2 regions of the Caballeronia sp. INML2 genome follow, and region 2 is predicted to be linked to the other one. Evidence: riboswitches for the same ligand, from Rfam matches in the RefSeq annotation. Region 2 holds a riboswitch; the other holds the start of a gene.
The links. A riboswitch is a leader RNA that binds a small molecule or an ion and turns the genes downstream of it on or off. The one in region 2 is predicted to bind cobalamin.

Region 1: another riboswitch for cobalamin. It lies ahead of NCT32_RS03105 (TonB-dependent receptor domain-containing protein); the one in region 2 lies ahead of NCT32_RS18135 (CbtB-domain containing protein).

Annotation. Positions count from the first base shown of each region.
Region 1 covers NZ_JALQDH010000010.1:50,679-56,896, reverse strand. The annotation lists gene NCT32_RS03110 (iron ABC transporter permease) at 1-24, opposite strand, end outside; gene NCT32_RS03105 (TonB-dependent receptor domain-containing protein) at 60-1,934, opposite strand; cobalamin riboswitch at 2,014-2,339, opposite strand; gene NCT32_RS03100 (hypothetical protein) at 2,598-2,966, shown strand; gene NCT32_RS03095 (cell division protein ZapA) at 2,963-3,277, shown strand; RNA gene ssrS (6S RNA) at 3,383-3,564, shown strand; gene NCT32_RS03085 (EVE domain-containing protein) at 3,636-4,094, shown strand; gene NCT32_RS03080 (SIMPL domain-containing protein) at 4,171-4,902, shown strand; gene lgt (prolipoprotein diacylglyceryl transferase) at 4,932-5,834, opposite strand; gene NCT32_RS03070 (LysR family transcriptional regulator) at 5,871-6,218, opposite strand, start outside.
Region 2 covers NZ_JALQDH010000049.1:70,621-76,838, forward strand. The annotation lists gene cobO (cob(I)yrinic acid a,c-diamide adenosyltransferase) at 1-296, shown strand, start outside; gene NCT32_RS18120 (cobyrinate a,c-diamide synthase) at 302-1,600, shown strand; gene NCT32_RS18125 (DUF1289 domain-containing protein) at 1,597-1,839, shown strand; gene NCT32_RS18130 (CbtA family protein) at 1,894-2,670, opposite strand; gene NCT32_RS18135 (CbtB-domain containing protein) at 2,680-2,913, opposite strand; cobalamin riboswitch at 2,942-3,068, opposite strand; gene NCT32_RS18140 (histidine phosphatase family protein) at 3,117-3,698, shown strand; gene NCT32_RS18145 (DUF1428 domain-containing protein) at 3,778-4,149, shown strand; gene NCT32_RS18150 (antibiotic biosynthesis monooxygenase) at 4,190-4,504, shown strand; gene NCT32_RS18155 (hypothetical protein) at 4,599-4,910, opposite strand; gene lhpI (bifunctional Delta(1)-pyrroline-2-carboxylate/Delta(1)-piperideine-2-carboxylate reductase) at 5,040-5,972, opposite strand.

The DNA of each region.
Region 1 (6,218 bases), on a different contig from region 2:
CGCGGCCGCGCGGCTCGCGTTCATCGCACGCGCACGCTGGAGACACTCAGGCGCGTTGCTCACGACGGATGCCAGCCGAGCGTGATATAGGCGCCGCGCCGCGGCGTGTTGTACGAGTACGCAAGTTCATAGTCCTTGTCGAACAGGTTGTCGATGCGCGCTGTGACGTACCACGACTTCGAGACGTCATAGCGCGCCGAAAGATTCACGATGCCGTAACCCGCGAGCGTCGAATCGTAATCGTGGCGCTCTCCGCTCATGATCCACTCGCCGCCGACGCGCCAGCGCGCGATCGTGCGATGCACCGTGAGCGTCGCGAAATGCCGCGCGCGCCGCGTCAGATCCTCGTGATTCGTCTCGTCGACGGGATTCTGGAACGTGACGCCCGCGCGCACGTCGGTTGCGCCGACATGTCCCGCCCACGATCCCTCGATGCCCTGCACTTTCGCGCGCCCGACGTTCTGCGCGACATAGTAGAACCCGCCGTCGGAAACATAGTCGATCAGATTCGAATAGCGCGTCTGGAACAGCGTCACGCGCATCACGCCGAGCGCATTCGATGCGTACTGCAACGCCGCCTCGACCGAATGGCTGCGCTCCGGCTGGATCGACGGATTGCCGCTGAACGGATAGTAGAGGTCGTCGAAGCTCGGCGCGCGAAACGAAGCCGCATAGCTCGCGCTCGCCTTCCAGTGCGCATCGAAGTGATATGCGTAGCCCAGATAGTAGCTGTTCGCGCCGCCGAAATCGGAATACTGATCGTGCCGCAGATTCGCCTGCAAATCGTTCGCGCCGATGTGCCCCACGTAGCCCGCGAACACCGAATTCACGTGACGATCGGGCGCCGTGAACTGGTCGGAATCGAGCGTCTGATCGAGATGCTCGTAACCGGACAACAGCGTGTGCGCATCGGTGATCCTGAAATCGTTCTGCCACGTGTATTGCCGATTCTCCGAGTCGAAGCGGCTCGTATAGACGCCGTTCTGCTCGATATTCGCGCGATCCTGCCCCTGCGCGACCGTGAAGTGCGTGGTCCAGTTGTCGGTGATCCTGCCATTCGCGAACACCGACGCCGAACGCACGCGATCGTGCGCTTCGTTGATGTCGGATGGCTGGCCGTAGGCATCGTCGAAACTGTCGATGCCGTTCGATTGCATGAAGCGCACGCCCGCATCCCACTTGTCGCTGAACCGGTGGCGCAGCGTCGCCGCGACGCTCTCGTTCAGATAGCCGTTCGCGTTAGGATTCGCGCCGGGCGCGATCGCCGGATCGATCGACGAGAATCCATCGGTCTTTTCGCGTGACACGTTCAGGCTGAAGGTCGTGCGGCCGTCCTTGTCGAGCGCGCCGTTCACGCCCGCCGATTGACGCTGCGTGTGATAGCTGCCGTACTCGGCCTCGAAAGCGAAGCGCGGCGGATGCGGCTCGCCTTCCCTGGTGAAGATCTGCACGACCCCGCCAATCGCATTCGAGCCGTACAACGCCGATACATTGCCGTTCACGACCTCGACGCGCCCGATCTCATCGAGCATCAATTGCGATAGCTGCGCCGCGCCGAGCGACACCGATTCGACGCGCACGCCATCGATCAGAACGAGCGATTGCGACGACGCCGCGCCGCGTATGTAGACGCCCGAATTCGCGCCCGGTCCGCCGTTGCGCGTGACCTGCACGCCGGGCGCGAGCGCGACGAGGCCGAGCGCATCGTCGGCGTTGGCATCGGCGATGTCCTGTTCATCGAACGCCGATGTCTGCGGGATCGATTCGGCGAGCGGCTGCGGCGCGCGCGTCGCGGTGACGACGACTGGGGCAAGCGTTTGCGAGGCGCCGTCGGCGGCGTGCGCCGCGCCGGGGAGCGCCGAGCCGAAGACCGCTGCAACGAGCGCGACATGACGAGTGGGGCCGTTCTTGAGCGCGGCCTGTGGCAATACCATGAGTGAAGTTCCGTTTCGCATGAGCGCGACCCCGCTCCCCGCGAGGACGATGCGCGACGAACGCACTTGCGCATTGAGCGCCGATGCGTCGAACTCTGGCCGGTATCCGGGCTGACGACGGATCGTCTCGCCTTCCCGCGCATCGTGCGCAGTGGCGTCGACACGTTTCTTGCAGTGGATTCGAATAACAAACCCGGTGTGATGAAAATCCACACGTTTGCGCTGCAAAAACGCGCATGAGACGACTTGCAACTTGCGTTGCGGTCGCTTACCGTTGCGGGGGCAGCACAGGTTGGCTCATCCCGGGTGGGTCCCGGTCGGACTTCGGAGACTTCGCTCCCTGTTTCCCGTTTGACTGCATCCGCGAGATCCGCGAATGCGAGCACCAAAAAGTGCGGCAAGTGTAGGAGCGCGGGTTGGGGCCGTCAAGAAAACGGCACGGACAGAGTAGCGCGGCACATGACGAATCGAACGAGAATCGGCCGGCCTGTCCCCACGAGCGATGACCAGCGCTCGCCTTTTCTGCACACGAATGCATGGCGACATGCGCTTGATTCGAAGGATTAAGCGCGAGATCGCATGCTGTTACGTCTCGAAACGAGACAATTATCGGAAGCTCCGTTGAACCGCGCTAAAATGCGAGGTCTTTAGAGGACGCAGCACATGCTCAACGAACTCGAATCACTGTCAGGAAATATCGGCCGGCTGATCCAGATCAGCGAGCGCCACAATCAGGCGCGTCAGGCGCTGCAAGAACAACTCGAACAACTGCGCGCCGACTATGCGAACGTGCAGGCCGAACTTGCGCAAGTGCGTGAAGAGCGCGATACGCTGCAATCCGAACGCGACTCGCTCTCCGCGAAAATCGACGACGCGCAAGTACGCCTCAACGCCATTCTCGAAAAGCTGCCCCGCGCGAAGTCCGCGCAACATGCCGAATCCGACAATCAACTCGATCTCCTCGACGCCGATTCCCGGGAAGCACAGGAAGCGGAATTGCACGGCGAGCATCATCAAGGAGAGAAGGCATGACGACCACGCAGATCGAAGTATCCATTCTCGGGCAGCCGTATCGCCTCGCGTGCTCGCCGGAAACGGAAGGCGCATTGCGCGAAGCCGTCGCGCGCGTCGATGCCGAGATGAACAAGGTGCGTAATGCGAGCAGCGTGCGCGGCACGGATCGCATCGCGGTGATGGCAGCGCTTTCGCTGGCGTCGGAATTGCTTAAGCTGCAGGACAGCGTGCGTCACGGCGAGGCCTTCCCCGCCGAGGAAATCCGCCGCACGATGCATTCGATGAACGAACAACTGGGCGCGGTCATTGCGCAGTATGAAGCGCAGTGAGACGTCTGCGCGCTGAGTCAATCAGCACGCAATATCAATCGAAAAAAGAAACTGCCGATTTGCTCCCGAGAGGCTGCATAAGGCAAACGATTGGTGTAGAGTGACGGTTCCCTGCCTGGTTCGCCAAGGTCATATATTCCTTGAACCAATGCTACATTGGCACGGTTGCGGAACCTTGCAGCACGGGCGCGCGCGTCGCTAGTCCGATGTACCCGAAGTGTTGCTTACCGCGACCAATCTTGAACCCAGGTTCAGGATGCCGGCCTAGCGGCCGTGGCGGGGACCCATTCAAGAAACGGCATCGGTTTTTCCGATGCCGTTTTCATTTGCATCGACGATTTCCGCATAGCGAACCATCATGCGCTACTGGCTGATGAAGTCCGAACCGGACGAAGCGAGCATCGATCACCTCGCGCACGCGCCGAATAAAACCTTGCCGTGGACGGGCGTGCGCAACTATCAGGCGCGCAACTTCATGCGCGATCAGATGCAGCTCGGCGACGGTGTGCTTTTCTATCATTCGAGTTGTCCGGAGCCTGGCATCGCGGGCATCGCGAAAGTGTGCTCGACGGCGTATCCCGATCCCACTCAGTTCGATCCGAAGAGCGATTACTACGATCCCAAGTCCACGCAGGAAACGCCGCGCTGGATGCTCGTCGATGTCGAGTTCGTGAAGAAGACGCCGCTCATTTCTCTCGCCACGTTGCGCGAGCATGAGGCGCTCGCGGACATGCAGGTGCTCGCGCGCGGCAATCGCCTGTCGATCACGCCGGTAACAGAAGCGCAGTGGCGATTTATTACCGAACAACTCGTCTAACAAGGAACTTACGACACGAAGGCCGCGCCTAAATCCCGTCGCGAATCACGCGATATCCCGCGTTCGGAGTCCTTCGATGATCAACAAGAAAACCGCTGCCGCGCTCGCGCTCCTCGCGATGTCGGGCGCAGCGTTCACGCTTTCCCAAACGGCCGCCGCGCAAACGGTCATCACGCAGCCGCAGCCTTCAGGCGTGCTTTCTCTTTCGGCACAGGCAAGCGCGCAAGTGCCGCAGGATGTCGTCAACATCACGCTCTTCTACGAGCAGGAAGCGGCCGATCCCTCGTCTCTCACCAGTACGCTCAATCAGCGCGCCGAGGCCGCCTTGCGCGAAGCGAGGGGCGTCGACGGCGTGACCGCGAAGAGCGGCTCATTCACCGTGTATCCGGCAACGGACCGTGACGGCAAGATCTCCGCATGGCGAGGCCGCACGGAAGTCGTGCTCGAATCGCATGACTTCGCGGCGGCGTCGAAGCTCGCGGGCAAGATGAGCTCGTCGATGCAGGTAGGCAGCGTCGCGTTCTCGCTGTCGCCCGAGGCGCAGCGCGCGGCCGAGCAGAAGCTCGTCACGCAAGCCATCGATTCGTTCCGCAAGCAGGCGCAAGCCGCCGCGCAAGGGTTCGGCTACAGCAATTACACGATTCGGGAAGTGAACGTCGGACATAGCGGCGTTCAGCCGCGCCCGGTCATGATGATGCAATCGCGCGCGATGAGCGCCGATGCGAAGATGGCCGCCCCCATCGCGATGGAAGCCGGCACGACGACAGTGACCGTCGACGTCTCCGGTTCGGTGCAGATGGGGCGTTGAACGATGCGGGGCGTGCTGCCCCGCAAAGCTCAGGCTTTCGCGGATTCGGGCGGCAGGCGCAGATTGCGCTTGTACGCCCACACCATCACCAGCACGCCCACGATGATCATCGGCAGCGAGAGCCATTGGCCCATCGAGAGGCCGAGCGCGAGAAGGCCGAGATAGTCGTCCGGCTCACGCGCGAATTCCACAGTGAAGCGCGCCAGTCCATAACCGATCAGAAACAGCGCGGAGATCGCGCCGACGGGACGCTGCTTGCGCGAAAACGTCCAGATCACGATGAACAGCACGAGTCCTTCGAGCGCGATCTCGTACAGTTGCGACGGATGACGCGGCAGCATGTGATAGCGCTGGAAGATTTCCGTGAGATGGTATTGCGCGTCGAGTTGCGGATTCTTCGCAAGCCAGATCGCGTCGTCGTTCGTCGAGCTCTGGAAGAGCATCGCCCACGGCGCGTTCGGGCTCGTCACGCGGCCCCACAACTCGCCATTGATGAAGTTGCCGAGACGCCCCGCCGCAAGACCGAGCGGCACCATCGGCGCGACGAAATCCGTTACCTGCAGCCAGGTGCGCTTGCGGTGATACGCGAACAGCACCATCGCGAGCGTCACGCCGAGAAAGCCGCCGTGAAACGACATCCCGCCTTCCCACACCTTGAAGATGTCGAGCGGATGCGCCGCGTAATAGCTCGCCTTGTAGAAGATCACGTAGCCGATGCGCCCGCCGAGGATCGTGCCGAGGACGCCATAAAACAGCATGTCGTCGATGTCCTTGGCGGTCCAGCCCTGCGCCGCCACGTAAGGCAGGCGCAGACGCAGCCGGCCGATGACGATGGCCGATATGAACGCCACCAGATACATAAGGCCGTACCAGCGCACGGCGAGCGGTCCGAGATGAATCGCGACGGGATCGAAATTGGGATGTATGAGCATTCTGATGTGGGAGCTTGAGCGAACTACAAGGGCGAATCATACCGAACCCGCAGTTTCGGCCCGCGAACGAACGATCTCGATGAACCCCGCGAGCACCGGGCTCACTTCAGCCGCGCGCCAGACGAGGCCGGTTTCGACGAGCATCGCCGACGCGTTCAGCGGGCGCAGAGGACGATACACGACACCCGTGCGCCGCAGATGACGCAGCGAATGCGGCACGAGCGCCACGCCCATGCCGGCGGACACGAGGCTCACGATGGTCTGCATCTGGATCGCCTCCTGGCCGATGCGCGGCGTGAGGCCGGCCGCGCCGTAGCAGCCCATGATGATGTCATACAAACCCGGCGCGAGACGCCTCGGAAAGACGACGAGCGGCGCGGCGGC
Region 2 (6,218 bases):
CCGACATGGCCACTGCGCGCAAAGGCTGGAACGAGGCGCGGCGCATGATCGAAAGCGGCGATTATCAGATGGTCGTGCTCGATGAACTGAACACCGTGCTCAAGTATGAATATCTGCCGCTCGATGAAGTGCTCGACGTGCTCAAGGCGCGGCCCGCGATGCTGCACGTGGTCGTGACCGGCCGGCATGCGCCCGATGCGCTGATCGAACTCGCCGACCTCGTCACCGAGATGCGGCTCGTGAAGCACCCCTATCGCGAGCAGGGCGTGAAGGCGCAACGCGGCGTCGAGTTCTGAACGCAATGCCCGACTGCCCCGCTCTTTTCATCGGCGCAAGCGCGTCGCATCAAGGCAAGACCACGGTGACGGCCGCGCTTGCGCGCCATCACACGCGCCGTGGCCTGAACGTGCGCGTGTTCAAGACCGGCCCGGATTTTCTCGATCCGATGATCCTCGAGCGCGCATGCGGCGCGAGCGTGTATTCGCTGCATCTCTCGATGGTCGGGTTCGACGCGTGCCGCGCCTTGCTTGCACAGGCCGCCCGCGAGGCCGATCTCATTCTCATCGAAGGCGTGATGGGTCTTTTCGACGGCACGCCAAGCAGCGCCGACCTCGCCGCCGCGTTCAACGTGCCCGTGCTCGCGGTGATCGGCGCGCACGGCATGGCGCAGACCTTCGGCGCGATCGCGTTCGGGCTCGCGCGTTATCGCGCGGACGTGCCGTTTCATGGCGTGCTCGCCAATCGCGTCGCGTCGGCGCGCCATGCGCAGATGCTGTCGGAGACCATTCCAGAGGGGCTGCTTTATTGCGGCCATCTGTCGAACGCGGACGATATCGCGCTGCCCGAGCGTCATCTCGGTCTCACGCAGCCTGACGAAATCGCGGGCCTCGACGCGCGCCTCGATCGCGCCGCCGACGCGATCGCGCAAACCGCGCTCGCGGATCTGCCGCCGCCCGTTCATTTCGACGATACGACCCTTCCCGCGCCCCCGCGTCTGCTCGACGGGATGCATATCGCGATTGCGCGCGACGCAGCGTTCTCGTTCGTCTATCCGGCGAACGTCGATCTGCTCGCCGAGATGGGCGCGCGCATCAGCACATTCTCGCCGCTCGCCGACGAATCCGCGCCCCACGATGCGGATGCGCTCTATCTTCCCGGCGGTTACCCCGAGCTGCATGCGGCAAGTCTCGCGGTAAATGCGAACGCGCGCGCGTCGATCGCCGAACACGTTGCAAAAGCGAAGCCGGTCGTCGCGGAATGCGGCGGCATGCTCTATCTGCTCGACACGCTGACGGACATCGAAGGCACACGGCACGCGATGCTCGGCATTCTTCCGGGCGATGCCGCAATGCAACGCAAGCTGTCGCGCCTCGCGATGCAGCGTATCGACACGACGCACGGCGCGATGATGGGCCACACGTTCCATTACTCGACTCTGCACACGCCGATGCAGGCCGTCCTCGAGGCGAAACACGCGACGACGGGCACATCGGGCGAAGCGCTCTATCGACACGGGCCGGTCACGGCCACTTACATGCACGCTTACTGGCCGTCGAATCCGGCCGCCGCTGCCGCGCTCTTTCGCGGCGAATCACTATGACGACGACGCAAGACATTCGCACGCCGCTCGATCTCGCATTCACGATCGAGCGCGCAAAGACGCAGGAACCCATCGGCTCGCCCTGCACCGACGTCTGCAAGCTCGATCCGGAAACGGGCTTATGCCTTGGATGCTTCAGAAGCCGCGAAGAAATCAAGACCTTCAAATCGATGGACGAAGCCGCGAAGCTCGATTTATTCGACGCGTTGCTCGCACGGCGTGCGGCAAGCGCGAAATAGAAAGCCCACGCTTCGATCGAAACGTGGGCCGGACAATCGAGCCTGCAAGAAGCGTCAAGCCGCCGCCATTCTCCTGACAGCCGGCCGGTCCAGTTCACGTGCGGCGAGTGCGCCGAACACGAGACCGAGCGTCGTCCAGATCAGCGCCTGAATGCCGATCGCGGCCAGGCGGAAGTTCCACAAGAGCGACGCGGAGAAATCGGCGGGCACTTCGTCGATGCGCGGCAGTGCAAGCTGCGCCACCACGATCACGACGAGATACGCGGCCGAGGCGATAAGCGTCGCGTTCCAGCCGTCATGTCGCGCCGCCATGCGCCGCCAGAGCCACAGCGCGAACACGGCCGCCGCGATGGAAATGGCCACCATGCCGAAGAAGAGCGCCGTGCGCGGCCCGATGGTGTCGGGATTGCCGACCGCCGGCGGATTCGGCGGGTACTTGAGGAACGGCACGATGGCGACGCTCACGAAGCCGAACAACGCCAGAAGCGCCGACGTGCCGCGCGCGTGCAACGCGCCGAGGCGCCCATAAGCAAACGCGAACACGAGCGAGAAGAGACCGCCCAATGCGGTGCCGAACACCGCAACGCCCGTCAGGAGGCCGAGACCCGCTTGCGTATCGCGGGAGACGAGTTCTTCGTCGCCGTGATCGTGCGAATGCGCGGCGCCTCTCGCGGCATCGGCATGCTCATGGTCGTGCGCCTGCTCGTGATGTTGCTCGAACGCGATGGCGCGCGCCACCGACGGCTCCCCGAACGCACGAGCGAAACCGAAGCCGATCAGGCCCGCGATCAGCCCCGCGATCATGCCGCGTATCAGCAAAGTGCGAATCATGACGCGTCCTCAGTGGCACGGAAAGCCGAGCAGATGCCGGCCATCGTGAACGAACTCGTGGACGTACATGCCCGAGAAGATCGACGTCGCGCCCTGCTCCGCGCCGACGAAATAGATTGCGATCAACAGAAGAAGGCCGATGAAAACGGCCCACGGGAGCACTTCGCGCACCGGAAGGGGCACGGGTGCGTCGAGCGACGGGGAAACCGGAGCGGAAAAGGCCGGCGTGTTGGAAGCATTCATGGTGGTTCTCCAGGGAAAAGCGCGTCCCGATTGACGAAGAGCATGCAGCGGGGTCTGACTCGCGGCGCAACGCTTTCACGCTGACGAACGCATACAGTGGCGCGACCGTGCCGGATTTGCACCGGCTTCCTCGCACTGCAAGCTTGCCATTCTATGATGATCGGCGGCAAAGTAAAACGATTCCGATTCGCCCGGCGACTCCCTTGGAACTCATTCTGTTGTGCCACGCCGCTACGCGCGCGATGAAAACCGGCCACTTTCCCGGAGGCGACGATCATGCCGAGCATGATGCACGCATTCAACTCGCGCCGCTGCGGGTGGGGCCACGCTCCGTGCGGGATACACGCGTGATCGCGAGCCCGGCGCGCGTAGCGCGCCAGACCGCGCAATGGATCGCCGATGCTTTCGAAATCGCGCCCGCGTTCGACGATATCGACTATGGCCGCTGGCGCGGGCACTCGATACGCGAGACAGCCGAGCGCGAGCCCGAGCAGGTCGCCGCGTGGCTTGCGGATCCAGAAGCGCGCGGACACGGCGGCGAGAGCGTTGCCATGCTCGCAGCGCGCGTCGCGCAGGGGCTTGCATTCGTCGATCGCCTGAATGCGCGCGAGCGCTGCATCGTGGTCACGCATGCGATCGTCGTCAAAGTGGCGCTCGCGCATATGCTCGGCATGCCGCTCCAGTCCGTGTACGGAATGAATTTCGCGCCGCTTTCATCGACGGTGCTCAAACGCGCCTCGCCCGCCGACGCATGGACCGCCGAATCGCCGCATGAAGCGGCCTGAACTTCGTTGCTGACACATCGCTCAAACGAGCAGCGCATCGCACGCGCGGTCCGCTCTCGAACCGATTCAGGAGACTCAGATGCCGCATTACGTGGATGGATTCGTCGTACCCGTGCCGATCGACAAGATCGACGCCTACCGCACCATGGCCGAGGCCGCCGGCAAGATCTGGCTCGAGCATGGCGCACTGCAGTTCGTGGAGACCATCGCCGACGACGTCAAGCCCGGCAAGCTCACGTCGTTTCCGCAGAGCGTGCAAATGAAGGAAGGCGAGACCGTGGCGTTCTCGTATATCGTCTACGCGTCGCGCGAGCAGCGCGACAGCGTCAACGCGAAGGTGATGGAAGACCCGCGGCTCAAGGCGATGATGGAATCCGGCGATCCGCCATTCGATCCGCAGCGCATGTTCTTCGGCGGTTTCACGACGCTCGTGGAACTGGGGCGTAGCTGATTCTTATGTTTTTGACCTGACGAGAAGGAAACGCTTCGACATGTATATCGCCATGAACCGCTTCAAGATCGTGCCCGGCGCCGAAGCCGACTTCGAACGCCTCTGGAGCAGCCGCGACACGCATCTCAAGGATGTGCCGGGGTTCGTCGAGTTTCATCTGCTCAAAGGACCGGTCAAGGACGACCACGTCCTCTATTCGAGTCATACGATCTGGGCGAACCAGGCGGCCTTCGAGAATTGGACACGATCCGACGCGTTTCGCGCCGCGCATCGCAACGCCGGCGGCGAGACGCGCCAACTCTATCTCGGCCACCCCGAATTCGAAGGCTTCGAAGTGATTCAGACCGTCAAATAAGCGCTCCGAGCGTGCCCTCGAACGACCGGGCGCTTTTCCGTGAGCACGCGCGTTTTACACTGATGTGAAAAAACGCGCGTTCAGCGAACTCTCGTCAGGCCTTTGCGCCGCGTGCCATGCGCTGCAACGTCGACGAATCGATCGCTGCGGCGCAGATGCGCACCGCTTCTTTCAGCGTGCGCGGCCGGCCCTCGCCGAACTGCGATTCGAGCATGGCCACGGCGCGCAGACGCTCGTCGTTGCCGAGCTTTTCGCCTGTCGCAAGCTCCAGCACGGAGATGAAGTAGCCCGCGGGCGGCGCGGCGCTCGCCTGGGGAGCCGCCGGGCGCTTCCCTTTAGCGCTTTCGCGCCCGTCACCTTGCGCCGGAATCCACGGGTGCCATTTGCTGTCATATCGACTTGTCATGGGTCAGTTCGCTGGCTTGATTGCTGTGGCGCACATTGCGCGCCGTTAGTCTCGGGACGCTGTCGCCCCTCTTTTCAATAGACAAACAATTAGCAAGTCGCGTTCCAAGCAGCATTTCCCTCGTGCGGTCTATCGCACCTGCGAGCTTTCCTCCGACAAAACCGCCCGCGCCACGCGACAGGTCGCGAGATCCCACGCCGCACAGCCGACCGATTTGAACACGACGGGCCGCTCGGCCTTTTTCGGAGCGGCGAGCGCTTCGGCGAGCGCATGCACCGCGTTCCAGTCGACGCCCGCGAGAATGAAGTCGCCCGCTTCGTGACGCGCGCCCGCGAGGTCATCGACATAAAGCTCGCTCGCGTGGACGGTCGCGGCGGCGATCTCTGCGGCATCGGCGGTAAAGGCGCCCACGCCGATCACGAGCCGCCCCGCACGCGCGGGCATCGTGTAGACGGGCGTCTTGCTCGTGGTGGCGGCGATGACGACATCGACCGAATCGGGAATCGTGGTGTCTTCGAGCACGGCGAGATTGCCCGAAGCCGACGCATGCGCGGCGCAAAAATCGCGTGCGCGTTCAGGACGGGAGCCCTGTACGCGAATGCGCGCATCCGGATAAACGGCGGCGAGCGCCTCGACGTGATACGCAGCCTGCTTGCCCGTGCCGATCACGAGCACCTCGCGCGGCGCGACGACGTGAAGGGCGCGGATCGCGAGCATCGACACGGACGCCGTGCGCCGCCCCGTCACGGTGGGACCGTCGAGCATGAATTGCGGCACGCCCGTCGTGGCGTCGTACGCGGTGACCTGACCGTGGATCGTCGGCAAGCCGCGTGCGCCATTGCCGGCGCATACATTGACGAGCTTGTGCATCGCGATATCGGCGGCGCTCGCGGGCATCGACAGCATGACGCCGCCCTCGATCGGCACGACCATGCGCTCCGGACTCACGATGCGGCCCGCCGCGTAGTCGAGCATCGTTGCGGCGAGCGTGTCCACGAGCCGGTCATAAGGCACGAGGCGCGCGGTTTGGGCTTCGTCGAAACTCTGGATCGTTGCGGTCATCGTGTTCGCTCGCGGTAGATGTTGAGATGAGGTCGACAATGCCATTGGCATGCCATCGAAATGCCGGAACATTCTAACGGCGCGCGGCGCCGTGTCACAAAGCCGTGCGCCGGATTTGAGGCCGCACGCGCGGCTTTCTACAATGTTTGAATCGACCGTTGTCGTATGAATGCCATCGAATACCGTCATAATCGCCCGGCCCGCGCCGCGACCGGTCAAACGCGACGGCGGCAGCCCAGGAACGCC